2 linked regions of the Methylosinus trichosporium OB3b genome follow. The protein of the gene in region 2 interacts with the protein of the main gene of each other region in a pairwise test. Links are inferred from orthologs where the notes say so. Each region holds a gene or a part of one and is shown on either strand. Other genes may lie near its edges.

Region 1 (11,505 bases), 380 kb from region 2 along the record:
CAGCTTCGACGGCAATGAGAAGGACCATATGGCCCTGCTCGACGCCATCCACAGCGGCAGCGCCTGGACCAAGGCCCAGGCCGCGACCGACATCGTGCTCACGCCGGCCGCCTGCTATCCGCTCTATCCGATTGTCGCGCGCCGTGGGCCGCTCGCATCCGATGGCGCGCTGTTCGACGTGCAGTCCTATTGCTTCCGTCACGAGCCGTCCAAGGACCCCGCGCGCATGCAGATGTTCCGCATGCGCGAGTTCGTGCGCATCGGAACGCCCGACCAGGCCGCCTCATTCCGCGAGCGCTGGCTGGAGCGCGCGCGCGACTTCGCCGAGCGGCTGGAGCTGCCGCATCATATCGACGTCGCCAATGATCCGTTCTTCGGCCGCGCCGGCAAGATGATGGCGTCGAGCCAGCGCGATCAGGCGCTCAAATTCGAGCTGCTGGTGCCGATCGAGAGCGTCGAGAAGCCGACCGCCTGTCAGAGCTTCAACTACCATCAGGACCACTTCGGCTCCCTGTGGGGAATCGTGACGGCGTCCGGAGAAACCGCGCACACCGCCTGCGTCGGCTTCGGCATGGAGCGTCTCACCCTCGCTTTGTTCAAGCATCACGGATTGGATATCGATGGCTGGCCGAAATCAGTGCGCGCTGCGCTCACTCTCTGACGACGAAGCGAGCGCGCTCGCTCCGCAGATGGCGTATGAATCTCATGCGCTGCATCATCCAGAACGCGATTGGCCGCAGACCAATTGCTATGTCGATCTGTGGATCGAGCTGCTCGCGTCGCGCGGGCTCGATCCGCACGCCATGCTCGGCTTCACGGTCGCGCAGGATTTCGAAGGCGACCAGTTCACCTTCTTCAAGCCGCGCATCGCCGATCTCGAGCAGCTCTATGGCGTGCGGCTCGAGGAGCTGTCGCTCTATGATCGACTGGACGCGCAGATCGAGCGCCAGGTCGCGCGCGGCCGCGTCGTGCTCGTCGAGGTCGATGGACATCATCTGCCCGACACGCGCGGCGTGACCTATCGCATCGATCACTCGAAGACGACGATCGGGATCGACGCCATCGATCTGCGCGCGCGCCGTCTCGATTATTTCCACAATGACGGCTTCTTCTCGCTGGACGGCGAGGACTTCGACGCGATCTTCGGGCTGGCCGGCGCGAAGCGCGAAGCGGCGGAGCTGTTTCCCTATGCCGAATTCGTGCGCTTCGATCGCGCCGAGGCGCGCCATGATCTGCGGCGCATGGCGGAGGAGCTGCTCGTCGAGCACTTCGCACGAAGGCCGGCGAAGAATCCGCTGCGCGCCTTCAGCGCCGAGCTTCCAGCTCTGTGGGAGACGCTGCTGGCGCGGCCGCCCTGCTTCTTCCACAGCCTCGCCTTCAACAGCTTCCGTCAGATCGGCGCCAATTTCGAGCTGCTCGGCAGTCATCTCGATTGGCTGCGCCCCAATGGCTCGTTGAAAGCCGAGAGCGACGCCTGCAAACGTCTGTCGTCGGGCGCGAAGGCGTTGCAGTTCCAGGCGGCGCGCGCATCCTCACGCAAGCGCGTTCTGGAGGCGGGACCGGCGCTCGACGAGCTGGCGCGCGTCTATGACGCGCTGATCGACGGCCTTGCGAAACGGCTCGCGCGCTAGAACCGCGCCGTCGGCCGTCATTGCGAGGAACGAAGCGACGAAGCAATCCGGTCTCCGCTCGCGGTTGCTGGATGCTTCGCCTCGCTCGCAATGACGCGCACCCCCATATGACTTCAATGACGCGAGACGCTCGGCTCATGCTCGATGGAGAATGTCGACTCATGCTCGAGGACGGCTGGTCCTTCGCCATCGATGAGAGCGGCGCCTGGACCGATCCCGCCGCCATTCCGCCCGACGCCCTCTGGCGCCCGGCGCGCGTTCCCGGCACGCTGGCGCAGGCGCTGCTGGAGGCCGGCGCAACGCTCGAGACTCTGCCCGCGCTCGATAAGCTCGACGCCTGGTATGCGACGAGCTTCACCATCGACGCGCCGACGGAGCTGCATCTGCACGGACTCGCCAGCATCGCCGATGTCTTTCTGAACGGCGCGCTCGTCCTGCGCTCCGACAATATGTTTCACATGCATGAGATCGCGGTCGCGTCTCCCGGGCGCTATGCGCTGCACATCGCTTTCCGCTCGGTCGAGCGCGAGATCGCGACGAGAAGCGGGCGCGCGCGCTGGCGTCCGCGCATGATCGTCCCGGCCGGCCTGCGCGCCATTCGCACCACCGCGCTGGGCCGCCTGCCCGGCTTCGCGCCACCGACGCCGCCGGTTGGACCGTGGCGCGGCGTCGAGCTGATCGCGCCCGATCCGCTCCGTCCAACAGACACGCGAATGCGCGCCTCGATCGAGGACGGCGTTCCGACCTTACGCGTCGCGCTCGATTTCGGGCAGCCGCCTCGAGGCGCCGCGCGGCTCGCCTGCGCCGGCGGCGAAGCGGACTTCGTGCGCGCGTCGGATCGGCGTCTCGAAGCGACGCTGCGCCTACCGGAGGCGCCCCTTTGGACTCCGCATACGCATGGCGTTCCGCATCTTCACGCGGTCGAGGCGCGCATCGGCGATCGTCGCCTCGATCTCGGCCGCGTCGGCTTTCGCGACATTCGCGTCGATCGCGGCGCCGACGGGCGTGACTTCGCGGTCTTCGTCAATGATCTGCCGATCTTCTGTCGCGGCGCCTGCTGGACCGCGGCGGACGCCGCGTCGCTGACCGGCCGGCGCGAGGACTGCGCGCCTCTGCTCGTCGCCATGCGCGACGCCGGCATGAACATGGTGCGCGTGCCCGGCGTCACTCTCTATGAAAGCGATGACTTCTACGATCTCTGCGACGAATTGGGGATCATGGTCTGGCAGGATTTCGCCTTCGCCAATTTCGATTATCCGATTCAAGACGACGCCTTTCGCGCCAGCGTCGAGCGCGAGGCGACGCAATTCCTCACTCGTGCGCAGTCGTCGCCGGCGCTCGCTATTCTCTGCGGCGGCAGCGAGGTCTACCAGCAGGCGTCGATGCTCGGCCTCGCGGAAGCGAAATGGCGCTCGCCGCTCTTCGACGAGCTGCTGCCGCGCCTCGCGCGCGAGCTGCGCCCGGATGTCGCCTATGTCGAGAACTCGCCTTGCGGCGGCGCCCTGCCCTTTCATTCGGACAGCGGCGTCGCGCATTATTACGGCGTCGGCGCCTATCGCCGCGCTTTGACCGACGCGCGCCGCGCCGATGTACGCTTCGCCTCCGAATGCCTGGGGTTTTCCTGCGTGCCCGAAGATGCGTCGCTGGCGCGCGACTTCGGCGCGGAGCCGCTCTCCTCGCCGCTCTATTCGACGCGCATTCCGCGCGACATGGGCGCGCTGCAGACCTTCGGCGAGGTGACCGAGCATTACATGCGCAGGCTCTACGATTGCGATCCGGACGCGCTGCGCGCGAATGATCCCGCGCTCTATCTCGACATCGCTCGCGCCGCCGTGGCCGAGGCGATGGAGGCGGCGATCGGCGAATGGCGGCGCGCCGGCTCGACGACGCATGGCGCGCTCGTGTGGTTCTTGAAGGATTTGTGGCCGTCGCCGGGCTGGGGCGTCATCGACGCGCATGGCGAGCCGAAATCGGCCTATCACGCATTGAAGCGCGCCTTTCGGCCGCTGTCGCTCATCCTCACCGACGAAGGCGTCAATGGCCTCGTCGCGCATCTGCGCAACGACACGCCGCGGCGCTTCGCCGGCGCCGTGACGCTCTCCTGCTATCGCGACGGCAGAGTGAAGGTGATGCAGGCGACGAAACCGGTCGCGGTCGAGCCGCACAGCGTCGTCACGCTGCGGGATGTGGAGTTCTGGGGCGGCTTCTTCGACACGACGCTGGCCTATGGCTTCGGTCCGCCGTCGCATGACGTCATTCACGCCTGCTTCGTCGCGGATGCGAGCGGCGAGACGATCGACGCCTTTCAATTTCCGCTCGGCCGCAGCGCGGCGAAAGCGACGCTCGGCCTGCGCGCCGAGCTCGTCGCGGACGAGAACGGCTATGACTTGGCGCTGTCGACCGAGGCCGCGGCGCAATCGCTGAAGATCGCGGCGGAGGATTTCCGCCCGACGGAAAATTGGCTGCATCTCGCGCCCGGCGCGACACGCCGCATTCGGCTGCTCCCGCGCCGCGCCGACGCGCGGCGGCCGAAGGGCTCTGTCTCGGCGTTGAACGGAGAAACGGTCGGCTTCGGCTGAGCGTCACGCCGCCGCGGCGGCGGGAAAGGCGAGACGCACCAGCGTGCCCGCCTCCAAGCGACGCAGCTCCAGCTCCCCGCGCAGCTGGCGGGCGATGCCGCGCATCAGCTCTATGCCGTGGCCGCGCTGGCAGCGCGTCGGATCGAAGCCGACGCCCGAATCGACCACGGTCAGCTCGAGGCCATCATCGCCGAAGCGACGCAATTGCGCGGAAATCTGCCCCTCGACGCCGCCGGGGAAGGCGTGCTTCATCGCATTGGTGACGGCCTCCACGTAAACGAGGCCGACGCATTGGGCGCGGCGATAATCGAGATGAATGTCCTCGTCGGCGGCCAGATCGCCGACGATGCGGTCGTCGAACGCCTTGCGCCGCGCCTCCGACAACGCCCAGAGATAATCGTCCATGCGGATGTCAGAGGCTCCGTCCTCGTCGAGCGCATTGTGCAGCGCCGCCGCGCTGCGCAGCCGCATGGCGCAGCCGGCGCAGCCTTCCGGCTGGTCGAGCCGCCGGGACTGCGCGGAGATCAGAGTGGCGAGTCCCTGCAGGTCGTTGCGGATCCGATGGCGCAGCTCGTGATAGCGTTCGCGCTCCAGCCGCAGCTCTTCCTCGGCCTCGGCGAGGCGCGCCTCCAGCTCGGCGATCTTCGCCTCGCTGTTCCCGGCCATGTCGCCGGCCATTGTGGCGCCGACTGTGTCCTTCATCTGCCGGATGTCCTCCGCGGCGAAATCGCCTATCGAACCGGCCTGCTTTAGAACAAGTAAAGCACAGTGGAGCGATGTCAATCCGTCCGATCTCCGCTCGCGCGCCGTGCGAGGGTCCATGCCGTGCGAGGGTCCATTGACCGCTGGCGCGCCGCCGCCTATCTTGGTCGGACCGTGACCCAGCAGAGCGACAAATCCAGGCAGTATGGACAGACGGCGGCGACGCTGCTCGTCGCCTATTTGTTCGTGCTGCAGGGCATCGCCCTCGGTCTCTCGATCGGCGCCAGAGCCGGCCAAGGCGCTCTCGGCGGCGCCGTCTGTCTGACGGCGCGCGCGAGCGTCGACAATCGATCGCAAGCGCCGCGTCCCGCCTCGCATGGCATGGACGCCTGCTGCCTGCAGCATTGCTCGGGCCTGGACGGAGGGGTGGTCGCAGCCGGCCCCGCCTATCAAGCTCCGGCCGCGCAATACGCCAGCCTGCTGTCGCCGCCGCGCGAGACGATTCTCCTCCCTCGACGGGAGGTTCTGCCCCTGGGGGCTCGGGCGCCGCCGTCGCGCGTCGCCTGATTGCGGCCGAAGGCTGCGCCCAGCGCGCCTTCTTCCCCCGTCGTTCGGGCAGAAGGCGCAATCCCCCATATGAGAACTCTTCAACTGTGCTCGATCTGACGGCGTGACCTGCGCATAGAGAGCGCGAGACCGTAGATCGGCGTCGAGAGTTCGCCGAAAGGCAGTGACAACATGAATTCGCAAATTTCCGCCAAAGGGCGACGCTCCGCCCGCGGCGCCGCGCGAGCAGCGACCGCACAGGACTCATCCTCCGCTTCGAGTCGCCCGGTCGAGGTGCTGGAGACCTATTTCGGCGCCGATGGACGGCCGGTGAAGCGCAAGAGCATCGGCGCCGCGCGCGTGGCGCGCCGCTATGACGAGCGCGGCAACAAGGTCGAGGAGGCGTATTTCGGCGCCGACGGCAAGCCGACGCTGCGCAAGGGGCTCCGCGTCGCCCGAATCGCCTGGCGCTATGACGACCGCGGCCGGCAGATCGACGCCTTCTTCTTCGGCGCCGATGGCGAGCCGATCCACAAGGGCGCCGCCGCGCGCGAGCGCGCGCTCGAGGACGCCTGACACGAGCGATGGCGCGAGCCTTTCGAGGGTTCGCGCGTCCTCACGAAGAAGAGCGAGCCTGAAGGCTCCCGGTCCAGAGACAGCGCCGTGGACCGCGAGCCTCGGCCTCGCTTCTTTTCAGCTGTTGACCAGAGCGATGGCGAAACCGTCCCAGCCCTTGGAGCCGACGGTCTGGATCGCGGTCGCGGTGACGCGCGGCTCGGCCGACATGGCGTCGAACAAGGCCCGCGCGCCCTGCGCCATCGCGTCGCCCTGAGCGTCGAGCACCGTCCCCTCGCGCACGACATTGTCGACGATGATGAGGCTTCCTGGCCGCGAGAGCTTCAACGCCCAGCGGAAATAATTCGCGTTGTTGGGCTTGTCGGCGTCGATGAAGGCGAGGTCGAACGGCCCCGCCCCCTCGCTCTCCAGCTTGGGCAGCGCATCGAGCGCCGGGCCGACGCGAATCTCGACGCGGTCGCGCACGCCCGCCCGCTCGAGATTGGCGGCGGCGACATCGGCGTTGCGCTGCTCGAGCTCCAGCGTCACCACGCGCCCGCCTTCGGCGAGGGCGCGGGCGAGAAAGATCGTGCTGTAGCCGCCGAGCGCGCCGACCTCGAGGATCTTCCGCGCGCCGATCGAGCGGGCGAGGAGATGCAGCAGCTTGCCTTGCGCCGCCGAGACGTCGATCGCCGGCAGGCCCGCCGCTGCATTGGCGGCCAGCGCCCCTTCGAGCGCCGCATCGGCTTTGACGAGACGCTCGGCGATATAGGCGTCGACCGCGCTCCAGCTTTCGGAAGATCCGCTATCGGAAGACATGGCGCTTCGCTCCCCCGCTCGACCCAAGCTCGGATCAGACGCCGAGCTTCTTCTGCAGATTGCTCGACGACGTCGTATATTGGAACAGCAGCTTCTTGTCAGGATAGATGTAGCGATGCGCCTTCTGCGCGGCGAGCGCCGCCTCATGGAAGCCGCAGAGAATGAGCTTCAGCTTGCCCGGATAGGTGTTGATGTCGCCGATGGCGAAAATGCCCGGATGATTGGTCTCGAACGTCTCCGTCCCGACCGGCACGAGATTTTCGTGGAGATTGAGACCCCAATCGGCGACCGGGCCGAGCTTCATGGTGAGCCCGAAGAAGGGCATCATCCGGTGCGCCGACAGCACCATGTCGACATTGTCATTGCCGCGAATGGTGACCGAGGAGAGCTCCCCATCGGCGCCCTCGACGCCGGCGATCTGGCCGAGGCGGAAAATCACCTTCTCGGCGGCGATCAGCTCCTGCAGCGCATTGACCGAATGCGGCGCAGCGCGGAACTGGTCGCGGCGATGCACCAGCGTCAGGCTCTTGGCGATCGGCTGCAGATTCAGCGTCCAGTCGAGCGCCGAATCGCCGCCGCCGACGATGACGACATCCTTGTCGCGGAAATCCTCCATGCGGCGCACCGCATAGAAGACGGATTTGTTCTCATAGGCCTCGATGCCGGCGATCGGCGGCTTCTTGGGCTGGAACGAGCCGCCGCCGGCTGCGACGAACACGACCTTGGCCTTGAATTTCGTCCCCGCGTCGGTCGTCACCTCGAAGGCCGGGGCCTCGGGCGTGCCGACGGGCGTCAAGGTCTCGACCATCTCGTTGAAATGGAAGGTCGGGCTGAAGGGCTTGATCTGCTCGAGCAGATTATCGGTCAATCCCTGGCCGGTGACGAGCGGATGGCCGGGAATGTCGTAGATCGGCTTTTCCGGATAGAGCTCGGAGCACTGGCCGCCGGCGCGCGGCAGAATGTCGATGACATGCGCCCTGATGTCCAGGAGGCCCAATTCGAAAACCGCGAACAGACCGGCCGGGCCGGCCCCGACGATCAGCGCGTCGGTTTCGATAATTTCGGTCATTGCTTGTCCTTCGCCGCTCTTTGATGGTCTGCGGAAAGCCGGCGCCGGCGCGAGCGCCTCGGCACAGTCGGCCGGCTGCGGCCAGAGGGCCGCTCCCGGCGGTAGCGCGCTCGGCCGAAGCCGGCGATCGGTTCGCCGACATGGTCTATAGCATCCGCGGCGTCATGCAACCGTCTTGCCTGCGCGTCTCGCTGGTGGACGCGCTGCGCTCGAACGTGGCTCTCGGCGCCGCCACTCTCCCAAAAAACAAAACGCCGCGGCGATGCGCGGCGTTGGTCGACGGCAATGAAGCGGCGGCGCGAAGGCGCCGCGACCGTCACCCCTGCTGGCCGGGCGTCGTCACGACCAGCCCGTCGAGCTCCGGGCGCACGGTGATCTGGCAGCTGAGGCGCGAATTGGGCTTCACCTCGAAGGCGAAGTCCAGCATGTCCTCCTCCATCTGCGAGGGCTTGCCGGTCTTCTCGGTCCAGGCCTCGTCGACATAGACATGGCAGGTCGCGCAGGCGCAGGCGCCGCCGCATTCGGCGGGCAGCTCGGGAATGTCGTTGCGGCGCGCGGTCTCCATCACCGTGGAGCCGGTCTCGCCCTCGACGGTGCGGGCCTGACCATGCGAATCGATGAAGGTGATCTTCGCCTTGGTCGGGGCTCCGCCGCCCGGCTCGGCGCCATAGCGGGTCACTTGCTCATCGAGGCAGGTCTTCACCATGATCTCTGGTCTCTCGCTTGACGCGGTCGATGCTTCGACCGATCGCCGCTCTTCGCATCGGCCGTTCACCTAGCATCGGCGCAGCGAGCGCGCCAGTGTTTCCTCAGGCGCGGCGGAGCAATCGGATGAAGCAAAAAAACCCGACCCTCGTCCTGAGGAGCCGCCGCAGGCGGCGTCTCGAAGGACGGCCGCGGGGCGCAATCAAAGGTTTCTCCCGTTGCCGTCCTTCGAGACGCCCTCTTCGCGGGCTCCTCAGGACGAGGGTGACGGGACGGTAATCCTTCACCCGATTGCGAGCGTCAGACCTGCGCCGCGGTCCAGCGCACGATCTGCCGCAGCACCGAGGTCAACGCCTCGTCGAGCGCATGAACCGCCGCCGGGCCGGTGGAATGCTCGGCCGGCGCCTCCGCCGAAAAAATGCGGCCCGGCCCCGTCGCGGCGCCGCGCAGGTCCAGAATTTCGGCGGCGATCTCGACCACCGCCTCGCCGCTCGACACATCGATCTCGAATCGGCGGATGTCGGTCGAGAGGATGCGCTCGGCCGCCTGCCCCGGGCGCACGACGAAGCCGGTCTTGCGGCCGCGGTCGAAGGCGGCGATGAGCCGCGCCTGCACCAGCCGCGGCAGGCGGTCGACCCATTGCGCCTCGGCGAGATGGGCGAGCCCGTTCGGCCCGGTGCGGATGACGATGCGATCGGAATCGACGGGCTGGATCGCATGCGGCTCGGCGACCGCCAGCGTGCGGCGCAGCGGCCGCGCCGCGACTCCCTCGCCGAGCGCGCTCGACAGATCGAAGCTCTCGCGCTGCGGCGCCCCGGAGCAGGCCGCGACGGCGAGCGCGAGCAGAACTGCGGGCGCCGCTTTCGACGGCGTCATGAATTCACCCTTTTTTCCAAACCGGCGCGATACTGCGCCCTCCGCGAACTGTCGGATGAATCGGAGATTACTCGAACGGAGGCGCAGAGCAAAGCGAAGACGCCGCCATGAAAGCTCGCGCTTTCTTCGATCGGCGTTCGTCGATCGAATCGCACTGGATGGGGCCTTCGGTCTCATATCTCCCAAGCCACGATCGATATTGGAAAGTAAAACCGGATTCCGGTCGAGCTGCGCCAAGCGCCTATGCCGATACGATCGCGCCCTGCGTCTATATCGCTGTCGAACATGGCTGTGAGCGCCGGCAGGTTCGACGCGTCGGCAAGCGCGTCGAGCTGCGCCTCGAGCCGGTACCCGTCTATCACCACCTCCTTCAACCCGAAGTCCCTGCCGATCTCGCGAATCTGCTCTAAGTCGAGCGCGCACGTGTGGGAAGGATCGCGCAGCCGTTCCATCTCGTCATACGCGACCCGAGTCGCGGGTGAGGGCGTCGCATCGATGACGACGATGCGTCCGGCCGGTCGGCAGACCCTCTTCATTTCCCCGAGGACAGAGACCGGATCTTTCATGTGATGAAGGCTGTAGCGCGTCGTCACCAGATCGAAGACATCGTCCTCGAATGGCAATGCGACAGCATCGCCGATGCGCCAAGCCAGATTCGTCAGCCCTTCAGCCCGCTGTCTCGCCTGCGCCTGCGTGATCATCGCAGGCGTGATGTCGACGCCCGTGACGTGGAGCGCTTGATGCGCGATGGCGCAAGCCAATATGCCGGGACCACAGGCGACGTCGAGCGCCTCGACGCCGGGGCGCAGAGCGCAGGCGTGGATCGTGCGCGCCATCGCGCCGGCTTCGGCGTGGATCGGAAGCTGCGCAAAGCGCTCAGCCCAACGGGTAAACTGGTCGACTATCCGGCGTTCGTGCGTGTCCTCGTTCATCTCGCCCTCTCCCTTGATGACGAGACGATAGCCACATGCCCGACGACCGGCTAACGTCGTTCGGTCATAAATCAGCGGACAACGGCCATGCGAACGCTCGACGGCGAAGAGACCCGTCGCATTCTCACCGCCTATGGACTCGATCGTCCCACGGGAATCGGCTTCGCCTTCTGCGATCCCGCGCGGAACGTCTTGTACGATTGGCACGCGCATGCCTACCATCAGCTGATCTACGCTGTCGACGGCCCCACTCGCATCGAGACGGAGGAGAACCGCTTTGTTCTTTCGAGAACGACAGCCGCCTGGATACCCTCGGGGACCCACCATCGGACCCTCGTCACCGACGCCGACGCGGTGTCCTTGTATTTCTCGCCGAACGCCGCCGACAAAGAGCCCTCACGCCTGAAGATCTTCGCCGCCACGCCATTGATGCGGGAAATGATATTTTTCGCGACGCGGTGGAGGCTCGGCGCCGGCGATACGGACCCGTTCGCGCAACACTTCCTGCGATCACTGGCGCTGCTTTGCTGCGAACAGCCAGAAAGCGAGCAGCCGTTCGTTCTTCCCGGAGCGACCCACCCGGCTATCCGGCGCGCGATCGACTACGCTTTCGGCGATCTTGCCGCCGCTACGCAGACCGGAGCCATCGCCGCGGCCGCGCTGTCCGAAAGAACCTTCCGCAGACTGTTCGCCCATGAGACCGGCTCGAGCTGGCAGGCTTGGCTCGGGCGTGCGCGAATTCTGGCGGCGATGGCGGCCTTATCGAAAGGAGGGCGGGTTACGGACGTCGCAGCCGACGTCGGCTATTCCTCGCTCAGCGCCTTCGCAAAGGCGTTTTCGCAGATTTGCGGCGAGACGCCCGCGCGATTCAGACGGCGTCGATCGTCGCAGTCCGGATCGATCCATCGCCGGTAATGCTCACCGCCCCTTATACTCCGGCAGCGCCGGCGTCGCGCCGAAGAGCACCTGTTGCGGGTTCTTCTCCAGCGAGCGCACCGCGCGCTCCACTGTCTCCAAGGTCTTGCGCGCGTCGACGGCGAGCAGCTCATATTGCTTCAGCCCGCCGCCGGAGAAAGTCTTCAGATTGTTGG
Region 2 (11,485 bases):
CATATCCGATCGCCGAAGCGCAGAGGCCGGAGAGAAGAGCGGCCGTCGTGAGCGAATTGAGTTTCATGACACGTTTCCTTTCGTTCTCTTGAGCGTCGGATCAGGGCAGGATGATCGGGTGATTGTTGCAGTCGTAGTTGCAGGTGAAGATCCAGGACATCCATCCGGTCGGGCCATAGGCGTCGTAGCCGGGATTGCGCAGCTGCGCCCAGGTCTCCGTGCGGTTCTGCCATTCCGCCCAGGTCTGCGTCTTCTCTGCAGAGATGGTCACATGGGCGCCGCAGCCGACGATGCCGTGATTGCCGCCGCCGAAGGCGCAGCCGGAGCCGCCGGTGACCGAGTTGATAGAGCCCGTCCAGGAATAGCCGACGGAGGAGTTCGGATTGGCGACATAGCGATCGGCGAAGGCGCGGCCACGGCCGGAGACGTCGGCTGTATCGCTGCCCTGACGCGTCGGCATGATCGAGGCGATGCTGGAGATGCCGGCGAAGGCGTTCCAGAATTCCGCTACGTAGAGATCGGGCGTGATGCCGCAGCTGTTGTCGATGACGGCGAGATTAATGCCGCCATTGGTGCCGGCGCCGGCCCAATTCGCAGGGCTGGAGGTCGTGCTCTCGCCCCAGCGCACCTGTCCGCTCGAGTAATCGACGCCCTGGCAGGATTTTCCGGTCTTGTCGACGATGATCTGCCGCGGCCGCGAATACATGCAGCGGCCGGACAGCCCCGCGCTTCCGTCGGTGTGACGCACGCAGCGCTTCTGCAGCCCCGCTATGGTCGGGCAGCCCGCCGTCGTCGTGCAGCTCGTCGTCGTCTGATCATTGCAGGTGCCATGGCCGCTGAAATAAGCGATGGCGTCGCCCGGGCGATCGAAGTTGTAGGTGTCGGCGCCCCCGGCGACCTTCTGCGGGTCGGTGAAATCGGTCGGATAGACGAGACCATCCGTATAACGCACGCCCGCCGTATAGCCGGAGATCGAGAGCATGCGGTTGCGGAAGCCGTCGACATTGGCCTTGTTCTGCGACAGCGCGCCGCAGGAATAATTATCGACCGCTTCGATGGTGATGCCGGTGTCGGCGGCGAAAGCCGGCGCAAATCCGGAGAGCAGGCCGACAGCTCCTGTCAGCATGCCGAAAGCGAATTGTCTGAAGCCCATGACGTGTCTCCAACGGTGTTCCCTCGACCGAGGGAAGAAAAATGAATTGCCCATGCTCTGAGGCGGCTCGTCCGCGATCGCGCAGGAGCGTCGAAGATGTCGGCTACTGTCGGAAAAACGTTTGCTTGCTTTGCGCGTTTTCCGAGGGAGGAGCGTTTCCCTTTCGACCCGTGCAATCTCGCCCGAATTCGCAGGCGACGCTGTGCGCTGGCGCATGTTTCATCGTCTCGTGATGGATGACGCGCGAGACGACGCAATGGCGGGCGCTCGGTGCGAGCCGCGGCGCGCGCCGGTGATGAAGCAAGCAGAATCCGCAGGAAGATCTCGCGCCGGCAGGCGCTTCTCACCCATCACAACATGCGGCGATGCGCGATCGACGGGTCGTGACGACGTCGTCGGAGCTGTGCGCGGGCGCACACGAGAGCGAGCCTGAAGGCTCGCGGTCCAAGGGGCGCGCTGTGGACCGCGAGCCTTCAGGCTCGCTCAATCGACAATATCTTCCGAATGAATCGCGCGGCGCAAGCGCGCTTTTCTCTCACAGCGCGGCTTCGGCGATCGCGAGAAAATCCTTCGCGGTCAGCGAGGCGCCGCCGACCAGCGCGCCATCGACATGCGGCGCATGCAACAGTTCCCGCGCATTGGACGGCTTCACCGAGCCGCCATAGAGAATGCGCGTCGGCGCGCTCGCGCCGACGAGAGCGTCGAGACGCGCGCGGATCGCGGCGTGCATCGACGTCACGTCATTCGTCGTCGGCGTCAGTCCCGTGCCGATCGCCCATATGGGCTCATAGGCGACGACGAGCCGCTCGGCTGCGATCGGCGCCGGGAGCGAACCGGCGAGCTGCCGCTCGACGATCTCGATGGCGCGGCCCGCGTCGCGTTCGGCGCGCGTCTCGCCGACACAGACGATCGGCGTCAGGCCGGCGCGTAGCGCAGCGCTCGCTTTGGCGCGCACCAGCGCGTCGCTCTCGCCATGTTCGGCGCGCCGCTCGCTATGGCCGACGATCACGTAAGAAGCGCCGGCGTCGGCCAGCATTTCAGCGGAGAGATCGCCGGTATGCGCGCCCGACGCCTGCGCATCGCAATCCTGTCCGCCGATCCCGAGGTTGAAGCGCGCGGCGATCGCGGCGGCGGCGGCCAGCAGCGTCGCTGGCGGGCACACGACTAGCTCCACGCTTGCGCCGAGGGCGGCATAGCCGGCTCCGATCGCCTCGATCTCCGCGAGCGACGCCGTGAGCCCGTGCATTTTCCAGTTTCCAGCGACGAGCGGACGCGGACCAGAGGTCATGACGAGCCTTTCCTTTAAAGAAATGGACGCGAGAGCGAGGCCATATCAGCGGCCTTGCGCTTCCGCAATTCGCGCGGGCGGGGGAAGGTTCCGCGCGCGCGATCGGCAGGCGCGGGCCGCGCCGCGCAGACAATTCGCGAGAGGGCGGGTTGCCGCGTCCCCGGCCGCTCGCTATAAGCGCCGCGCTTCTTCCATTTCGACCTCGAACCGACGAGACGACGCGCTCATGGCGATCGAACGCACATTCTCCATCATCAAGCCGGACGCCACCAAGCGGAACCTGACCGGCAAGATCAACGCGCTCATCGAGGACGCGGGTCTGCGCATCGTCGCGCAGAAGCGCATCCGCATGACGCGCGAGCAGGCCGAGACCTTCTATGGCGTCCATAAGGAGCGGCCCTTCTTCGGCGAGCTGATCGAGAGCATCACCTCCGGTCCGGTGGTCGTGCAGGTTCTCGAGGGCGAAGGCGCGATCTTGAAATATCGCACCGTCATGGGCGCGACCAATCCGGCGAGCGCCGATCCGGGTACGATCCGCAAGGAATTCGCCGTGTCGATCGGCGAGAATTCGGTGCATGGCTCCGACGCGCCGGAGACCGCGGCGATCGAGATCCCGCAGTTCTTCTCCGGCAACGAGATCGTCGGCTGATCGGCGCTTACGCCAAAAATTTCGGGAAATAGGCCGAGAGCATACGGTCGCGATAGGCGACGAGATTGGCGTTCGCGAGAGCCGCCGCGCGCAGCGGCGAATCGAGGTCCGGAGACAGGCTCTCCGCGACGAAGGCGAAGGCCGTCGCATCCGCGCCGCTGGGCTTGTCGCCGAAAAGAAAGCGCTTGTCGCCGAGCAGGGTGGCGAGCGCGTCCATATCACGCCGGGCGAGCTCGGCGATCTCGTCAGCCGAGTGCCGGCCCATTCCATGGGCCTTCATGCTGGCGCCGATCTTTCGGCGGACGAGCGACCTCACCAGAGGTCGGAACGGCGCGGGAACTGTGGCGAAGAACAGCGCCGCGCTCCTGGCGAAATTGGCGTCGTCGATCCAGCGCATGTGGGCCAGCGCCCAATAATAATGGTCCTCCAGCATCTTCTCGACCGCCCAGCCCGTCGAGCGCTGCTCGGACGACAGACCTTCGTCGAAATCGAAGCTGTATTTTCGCTCGATGTGGAAGCGAATGAAGGTCGAATCGGCGATGATGGCCCCCTCGTCGTCGATATAGGGAAGCTTCCCCTTGGGAGCGCGCATATAGCCGCTATGATCCTCGACATAGCGGAGCCCTGCGATTTCGAGCAGGGTCATGGCCTTGAGCACGAACGGGCTCGCGTCGGGAAGACCGAAGAACGGGCCGAATGAATAAAGCGTGATCATGGAAAATCGTCCTCGACGGCGAGCTTCCATCGATACCAGAACAAAAAAAACGGAACTGCAAGTCCCCGCTCGGCGCGCGCGCCGGGAGAATTTAGAACAGTCCGCGGCGGCTTCGAACAGCTCGAATTGGCCGAAGCGATGCTCTATGCTGGCGGCTCGCGACCCGAGACGAGGATCGATGTCGATCAGCGGAAACAGAGCCTGGCGCTGGATCGGCCTTGCGGCGCTCGCAGCGCTATTGCTGGCGGCGCCGTCCGACGGAGCGCTCGACCTCGCCAAGGCTCTGGCTCTCGGCGTCTATTTCCTCGCCTTTGTCGCGCGCAGCCCATGCCGCAGCGGGGCCGCTTATCCGTTCGCTCACGGATTCCGGTCGAACGTCTGCTCGGTCGCTCAGTCGCAGGCGGGGACGGCGAGCGCCGCAGCCGCGCCCGAAGCCGCCCCCAGCACACGATTGCCCTCGACCCTGAGCGCGCCCGCAGCGACGAGCCGCAGCGCGCGCGGATAGATGAGATGCTCCTGCTCCAGAACGCGGGCGGCGAGCGTTTCCTCTGTGTCCCTGTCGAGCACCGGAACGGCGGCCTGGGCGACGATCGGCCCTTCGTCCATCTCGGGCACGACGAAATGCACGGTGCAGCCATGGATCTTCACCCCGTCCGCCAGCGCGCGGCGATGCGTGTGCAGGCCGCGATACGATGGCAGCAGGGCAGGGTGGATATTGAGCATGCGCCCGCGCCATTGCTCGACGAACCAGGGCGTCAACAGCCGCATGAAGCCGGCGAGGCACAGGAGCTCGATGCGATGAGCGGCGAGCACGATCTGCAGCGAGCGCTCGAACTCCTCGCGTCCCGCATAGATCTTGTGGTCCACCGCGGCGACGGCGATTCCCAGCGACTTGGCGCGCGCGAGGCCGGCGGCCTCCGGCCGGTTGGACGCGACGAGCGCGATCTCGGCGGGAAACTCGGGCGTGCTGGCGGCGGCGATCAGCGCGTCCATATTGGAGCCGCGGCCCGAGATCAGAATCGCCGTGCGCCGCCTCATAGGGCGAGCGCCCCGCGCATCTCGACGCGGGGGCCGTCGCCCGTCTCGACGATCTCGCCGATCACGACCGGCGCCTCGCCCGCTGCGCGCAGCGCGGCGATCGCGTCATCGGCGCCGGCGCGCGCGGCGACGACCACCATGCCGACGCCGCAGTTGAAGGTGCGCAGCATCTCCGCCTGAGCGACGTTTCCCTGCGCGGCGAGCCAGGAGAAGACGGGCGGGACCGGGAAGGCCGACAAATCGAGCGCCGCGCCGAGGCCCTTGGGCAGCACGCGCGGCAGATTGTCGGGAAAGCCGCCGCCGGTGATATGCGCCAGCGCCAGAATCGCCTCGCTGGCCTTCAGCGCCGCGAGCAGGGGCTTCACATAGATGCGCGTCGGCGTGAGCAGAGCGCGAGCGAGGCTCTCGCCGGGCGCGAAGGGCGCGAGCGCATCGAAAGTGAGGCCCGAGAGCGCGACGATGCGGCGAATCAGCGAGAAGCCGTTGGAATGGGCGCCGGAAGAGAGCAGGCCGAGCAAAATATCGCCCGCCTTCACGCTGCGCGGCAGCAGGCGGGAACGTTCCGCCGCGCCGACGGCGAAACCGGCGAGATCATAATCGTTATTCGCATAGAGGCCCGGCATCTCCGCCGTCTCGCCGCCGAGCAGCGCGCAGCCGGCCTCCACGCATCCCGCGGCAATGCCTGAGACGACCGCGGCCGCAGCTTCTGGCGTGAGCTTGCCGGTCGCGTAGTAATCGAGAAAGAAGAGCGGCTCTGCGCCCTGCACCACGAGATCGTTGACGCACATGGCGACGAGATCGATCCCGATCGTGTCGTGAAGGCCGGAGTCGATCGCGATCTTGATCTTGGTGCCGACGCCGTCATTGGCGGCGACCAGCACCGGATCGGAAAAGCCAGCGGCTTTGAGGTCGAAGACGCCGCCGAAGCCGCCGATCTCGCCATCGGCCCCCGGCCGGCGCGTGGAACGGACGGCGGGACGAATGAGGTCCACGAGACGATTGCCGGCGTCGATATCGACGCCCGCCTGCGCATAAGTGAGGCCCTTTTCCGCCATTCCCGGTCCCGCGATGATTTCGAGCCAGCGGCCTAACGCCTAACGGGCGCCGGCGCAATCGGTTTCGCGGGAAAGGCTCGACGCCCTCCCATTGGGAGGGCGTCATTGCGAGCGAAGCGAAGCCATCCAGGAGCCGCCCCACGACTGAAGGATTCTTCGTCGCTGCGCTCCTCGCAATGGCAGCTGTCAGCTGTGCGCGTGCTTCTCGGTCTCGCCGCCCTCGGCCGGATGCAGCTCCACGCTCTCGCCGCAGCCGCAGGCCGAGGTCTGATTGGGATTCTGGAACACGAAGCTCGACGAGAACATCGACGTCTCGACGTCCATGCGCGTTCCGAGCAGATAGAGCACCGCGGCGCCGTCGACGATGACGCGCGCGCCCTTCTCCTCGATCACCTCGTCGCCGGGCGCGGGCGCGGCCAGCTCCATCTTATAGGCCATTCCGGCGCAGCCGCTCTTTTCGAGCGAGATGCGCAGCCCGGCGCTGGGGTTCTCGTGCCCGGCGAGCAGGCCGCGCACGCGTTCGGCGGCGGCGTCGCTGAGGGTCATGACCGTCATCGTTCCTCTCCTTGAGTCCTTCGTCCGCAGCGCGTCGCGCGCTCAATAATTCGCCCAGAGGCCCGGCGAGGCGATCTCGACGAGATTGCCGTCGGGATCGCGAAAATAGAGGCTGCGCCCACCGCGCGGCCATTGCATCCGAGCCTCGATCGCAACCCCCTCCGCCTGCAGCCGCCGTTCCCAGGGCTCGATGTCCTCGTCCGGTGCTGCGAGCGCGAAATGCAGCTTGCCGCAACCGTCGTGCGGAGGAATCTCGCCGCCCGGCAATCTCACCGTCTCCAGGGTCGCGCCGCGCAGGAACAGCAATAGCACGCTGCGCGGGCCACAATCGAAGGCGACGAGCCTCTCGTCGGAATACATCGGCGAGAGGCCGAGTGTCTTCTCGTAGAAACCGGCCGCTCGCGCCAGATCGTCGACATAGATCGCCGTCTCGAGACAGCCGTCGATTCTCGGGCTCGGAGCGGGCATCGGCTCCTCCGGCGTCAAAACATGTCGAGCGTCACGCGCGCTTCGTCCGACATGCGGCTCTGATCCCACGGCGGCTCGAAGACGAGCTTCACCACCACCGCCAGCACGCCCGGCACGAGGCTCACCGCGCTCTGCACCTGTTCGACGATCTGGCCGGCGACCGGACAGCCCGGCGCCGTCAGCGTCATCTCGATATGGACCACCTCTTCCGGCGAGATGTCGATCTGGTAGATCAGCCCCAGCTCGAAAATATCCGCCGGAATTTCCGGGTCCTGCACGGTCTTCAGCGCAGCAATGATGTTTTGCGTCAGCTGCTCGACCTGCTCCTTGGTGCGGCCATGGGGCAGGAGGGCTTCCGCCGAGGGGCCGGTATCGCCGACGACTTCCTGCGGCTCCACCGCGTCATCCGTCTTGGTCACGCTCGTCGCTCCTTCTTAGGAAAACAGCGCCTTCGCTTTCAGCAGCGCTTCCGCCAAGCGGTCCACCTCGCCGCGCGTATTATACATGGCGAACGAAGCGCGGCAGGTGGAGGTGACGTTGAAACGCTGCAGCAGCGGCATGGCGCAATGGGTTCCGGCGCGCACTGCGACGCCGGAGCGGTCGATGATGGTCGCAATGTCGTGGGCGTGCGCCTCCGGCATGTCGAATGCGACGATCGGACCCTTGTCCTTGGCGTGGCCGAAGATGCGCAGCCCCGGCACATCGGCGAGGCGTTCATGCGCATAGGCGGTCACATCGGCCTCATGGGCGCGGATCGCCGCGCGGCCGATCTTCTGCATATAGTCGAGCGCCGCGCCGAGGCCGGCCGCCTGAACGATCGGCGGCGTGCCCGCCTCGAAGCGATGCGGCGGGGTGTTATAGGTGACGTAATCGCGAGTCACCGTCTCGATCATCTCGCCGCCGCCGGCGAAGGGCGGCAGACTCTCCAGCCATTGCTTTTTGCCATAGACCGCGCCGATGCCGGTCGGTCCATAGAGCTTGTGGCCGGTGACGATGTAGAAATCGACGTCCAGCGCGCGCACGTCGACGTCGAGATGCACGGCGCCTTGCGAGCCGTCGACCAGCACCGGCACGCCATGGGCGTGGGCGATGCGCACGACATCGGCGATCGGCGTCGGCGCCGCCAGCACATTGGACATATGCGTGAGCGCGACGATCTTGGTCTTCGGCGTGATCAGCTTCTCGAAATCCTCGAGCGAGAACACGCCGTCATCGTCGGTGTCGATCCATTTCAGCACCGCGCCCTTGCGCTCGCGCAGGAAATGCCAGGGCACGATGTTGGAGTGATGCTCCATGATCGAGAGGATGATCTCGTCGCCCTCGCCGATATGGGCGAGGCCAAAGGACGAGGCGACGAGATTGATCGCCTCCGTCGCGCCGCGCGTGAAGATGATCTCCTCGCGCGACTCGGCGTTGAGGAAGCGGCGCAGGGTCTCGCGCGCGCCCTCATAGGCGTCGGTCGCCGCATTGGCGAGATAATGCAGGCCACGATGCACATTGGCGTATTCGTGCTCGTAGACCTTTGAGATGCGCTCGATCACCTGTTTCGGCTTCTGCGCCGAGGCCGCATTGTCGAGATAGACGAGGTCCTTGCCGTAGGGCTTTTCGGCGAGGATCGGAAAATCGCGACGGATCGCCTCGACATCATAGGCCGCGGTCGCTTCCTTCAAGAGCGGCTGGTTCACTTGCCCGCCTCCCGTCTGCCGAGCCAGGAGCGAATGCGCGCGAAATAGGCCTCGCGCGTCGCCTCCTCGGAGACCGCATCGACGATCTCGCCGGCGAAGCCTTCGATCAGCAGCGCCTCGGCCTCGCGCTTGGGAAGGCCGCGCGCCTCGAGATAGAACAGCTGGTCGGCGTTGAGCCGGCCACAAGTGGCGCCATGGCCGCAGACGACGTCGTCGGCGAAGATCTCGAGCTCCGGCTTGTTGTTCATCGTCGCGTTCTCGCTGAGGAGAAGCGCGCGCGACTGCATCGAGCCATCGGTCTTCTGCGCGCCGGGACGCACGACGACCTTGCCCTGGAACACGCCGGTCGACTGTCCGTCGAGCACATTGCGGAAACGCTCGCGGCTCTGGCAATGCGCCGCCGCATGCTCGACGACGAGCGTCGTGTCCGCGTGATCCTTGCCGCCGAGCAGAGCGACGCCATCGAGCGAGAGGCTCGCTTCTTCGCCGGCGAGGCGCGCGAAGATCTGGCGCCGCACGAGACCGCCGCCTTCGATGTAGCCGAGAGATTTGAACGAGGCCTTGGTCTGCGCGGTCACCATCAGGCTGAACAGGCGGATCGCCGCTTCGGATTGCGGGCCGATGTCGGAGATATGCTCGACCTCGGCGCCGGCGCCGATCGAGAAGGCGAGCACATGGTTCTCCTGCGCGCCGGAGGGAGCGAGCGCGAGCGAGGTCTCGATGATCTTGGCCTTGGCGCCGTCGCCGACGATGACGAGAGAGCGCGTGAACGCGGAGCGCGCCGTGTCGCCGGACGAGAGCAGCAGAATCTCGATCGTCTTCGCCACCTCGATCGCCGGCGCGATGCGCAGCACCACGCCGTCCTGCATCAGCGCGGCGTTGAGCGCGACGATGGCGTCGGCGCCGGCGTTCTCGGGCAGGCCGAGCGCCGCGAGAACCGCGGCGTCGTCCTTGGCCAGCGCATCGGCGAGCGACACGAACTCGACGCCGGCCGGCAGCGCGGCGACATTGGAGAGATCGGGACGGAACGCGCCGTCGGCGACGACGAGGCGCACCCGCCCTTCCGCCGCCGCGGGAACGGCGACCGTTTCCGGCGCGCCGAGCGGCGCCACTGCGCGCAGCGCCGCGCGCAGATCGGTGTAATGCCAAGCCTCGACGCGTCGCGTCGGCAGGCCTTTGCGCGCGAAGAACTCCCAGGAGGCCTGGCGCAGCGCCGGGGCGCCCTTGCTCTTCATCGCCTCGAAGGCGCCAGCGAGCGCCGTCTCGGCTTCGCTCTTCTTGTCGATCGCCTGCACGGTCATGATCTCACCTCACGCCGCTTCGCCGACATAATCGCGATAGCCGCTCTTCTCGAGCTCGAGCGCGAGCTCCGGCCCGCCGGTCTTCTGAATTTTGCCCTTGGCCATCACATGCACAGTGTCCGGCTTGATGTAGTCGAGCAGGCGCTGATAGTGGGTGATGACGAGGAAGCCGCGGCTCGGCGAACGCAGGGCGTTGACGCCCTCGGAGACGATGCGCAGCGCGTCGATGTCGAGGCCGGAGTCGGTCTCGTCGAGAATGCCGAACTTCGGCTCCAGCAGGCTCATCTGCAGAATGTCCATGCGCTTCTTCTCGCCGCCGGAGAAGCCGACGTTGAGCGGACGCTTCAGCATGTCCATATTGATGCCGAGCTTGCTCGACGCCTCGCGCACCATCTTCATGAAGTCCGGCGTCTGCAGCTCCTCCTCGCCGCGCGAGCGGCGCTGCGCGTTCACCGCGGCCTTGAGGAAGGTCATCGTCGCGACGCCCGGAATCTCGACCGGATATTGGAAGGCGAGAAACACGCCCTTGGCGGCGCGCTCATGCGGCTCGAGACCGAGAATATTCTCGCCGTCGAGCAGCACCTCGCCCTCGGTCACGTCATAGCCTTCGCGTCCCGAGATCACATAGGAGAGCGTCGATTTGCCGGTGCCGTTCGGACCCATGATGGCGGCGACCTCGCCGTCCTTCACCGTGAGGTTCAGCCCGTCGAGGATTTTGCGTTCTCCGATGGAGACGTGGAGATTCTTGATTTCGATCATGGTCTCGTCCTGTTGGCTGTTGGCTGTCGTGAGCGACGCGTTGCAATCTCGGGGCCGCGTCTTTCGAGGGCCTTTCGCCGCTCGCTGCCTTGCAAAGAGGCGCTGTGAAAACGCCGAGCGCCTCTTTGCTTATCGATATGTCAGCCGACGCTGCCTTCGAGGCTCACTGCGATCAGCTTCTGCGCTTCCACTGCGAATTCCATGGGCAGCTTCTGCAGCACGTCGCGCACGAAACCATTGACGATCAGCGCCGTCGCTTCCTCTTCCGAGAGGCCGCGCTGCATGCAGTAGAACAGCTGATCCTCGGAGATCTTCGACGTCGTCGCCTCATGCTCGAACACGGCGGACGCGTTCTTCGACTCGAGATAGGGCACGGTGTGCGCGCCGCATTTGTCGCCGATGAGCAGGCTGTCGCAGTTGGTGAAATTGCGCGCGCCTTCCGCCTTGCGATGCGCCGACACCTGACCGCGATAGGTGTTCTGCGAATTGCCGGCGGAAATGCCCTTGGAGATGATGCGGCTCTTCGTGTTCTTGCCGAGGTGGATCATCTTCGTGCCGCTGTCGACCTGCTGATAGCCGTTCGACACCGCGATCGAATAGAACTCGCCTTGCGAATTGTCGCCGCGCAGGATGCAGGACGGATATTTCCACGTCACCGCGGAGCCCGTCTCCACCTGCGTCCAGGAGATGTGCGAGTTCTTGCCGCGGCAATCGCCGCGCTTCGTCACGAAATTATAGATGCCGCCCTTGCCCTCGCTGTCGCCGGGATACCAGTTCTGCACCGTCGAATATTTGATCTCCGCGTCGTCGAGCGCGACG

The links.
Region 1: the proteins of CQW49_RS01385 (region 2) and CQW49_RS03120 interact in binary tests that used the Escherichia coli proteins (3 or more experiments, as listed by UniProt). The link is inferred for Methylosinus trichosporium OB3b from one-to-one orthologs.

What each region holds. Positions count from the first base shown.
Region 1 is NZ_CP023737.1:652,783-664,287, forward strand. Bases 6,913-9,821 are described here. They hold CQW49_RS03120 (2Fe-2S iron-sulfur cluster-binding protein), read right to left. Parts: upstream 8,608-9,821; coding sequence 8,218-8,607; downstream 6,913-8,217. Other genes in these bases: CQW49_RS03115 (NAD(P)/FAD-dependent oxidoreductase), read right to left, coding at 6,913-7,901; CQW49_RS03125 (ABC-type transport auxiliary lipoprotein family protein), read right to left, coding at 8,907-9,482; CQW49_RS03130 (class I SAM-dependent methyltransferase), read right to left, coding at 9,656-9,821. Outside these bases: CQW49_RS03080 (amino acid--[acyl-carrier-protein] ligase), read left to right, coding at 1-661; CQW49_RS03085 (DUF1839 family protein), read left to right, coding at 621-1,631; CQW49_RS03090 (glycoside hydrolase family 2 protein), read left to right, coding at 1,793-4,210; CQW49_RS03095 (sensor histidine kinase), read right to left, coding at 4,214-4,912; CQW49_RS25000 (DUF2946 family protein), read left to right, coding at 5,036-5,479; CQW49_RS03105 (hypothetical protein), read left to right, coding at 5,651-6,034; CQW49_RS03110 (O-methyltransferase), read right to left, coding at 6,152-6,832; more of CQW49_RS03115, read right to left, coding at 6,867-6,912; more of CQW49_RS03130, read right to left, coding at 9,822-10,414; CQW49_RS03135 (AraC family transcriptional regulator), read left to right, coding at 10,502-11,329; CQW49_RS03140 (MlaD family protein), read right to left, coding at 11,333-11,505. UniProt on the Escherichia coli protein: Ferredoxin are iron-sulfur proteins that transfer electrons in a wide variety of metabolic reactions. Although the function of this ferredoxin is unknown it is probable that it has a role as a cellular electron transfer protein.
Region 2 is NZ_CP023737.1:275,560-287,044, forward strand. Bases 4,770-7,658 are described here. They hold CQW49_RS01385 (HesB/IscA family protein), read right to left. Parts: upstream 6,454-7,658; coding sequence 6,085-6,453; downstream 4,770-6,084. Other genes in these bases: purN (phosphoribosylglycinamide formyltransferase), read right to left, coding at 4,770-4,843; purM (phosphoribosylformylglycinamidine cyclo-ligase), read right to left, coding at 4,840-5,898; CQW49_RS01390 (VOC family protein), read right to left, coding at 6,496-6,921; CQW49_RS01395 (iron-sulfur cluster assembly protein), read right to left, coding at 6,936-7,340; CQW49_RS01400 (cysteine desulfurase), read right to left, coding at 7,356-7,658. Outside these bases: CQW49_RS01350 (hypothetical protein), read right to left, coding at 1-67; CQW49_RS01355 (hypothetical protein), read right to left, coding at 101-1,153; tpiA (triose-phosphate isomerase), read right to left, coding at 1,689-2,441; ndk (nucleoside-diphosphate kinase), read left to right, coding at 2,668-3,090; CQW49_RS01370 (glutathione S-transferase family protein), read right to left, coding at 3,098-3,805; more of purN, read right to left, coding at 4,196-4,769; more of CQW49_RS01400, read right to left, coding at 7,659-8,606; Fe-S cluster assembly protein SufD, read right to left, coding at 8,603-9,907; Fe-S cluster assembly ATPase SufC, read right to left, coding at 9,917-10,666; Fe-S cluster assembly protein SufB, read right to left, coding at 10,807-11,485. UniProt on the Escherichia coli protein: Is able to transfer iron-sulfur clusters to apo-ferredoxin. Multiple cycles of [2Fe2S] cluster formation and transfer are observed, suggesting that IscA acts catalytically.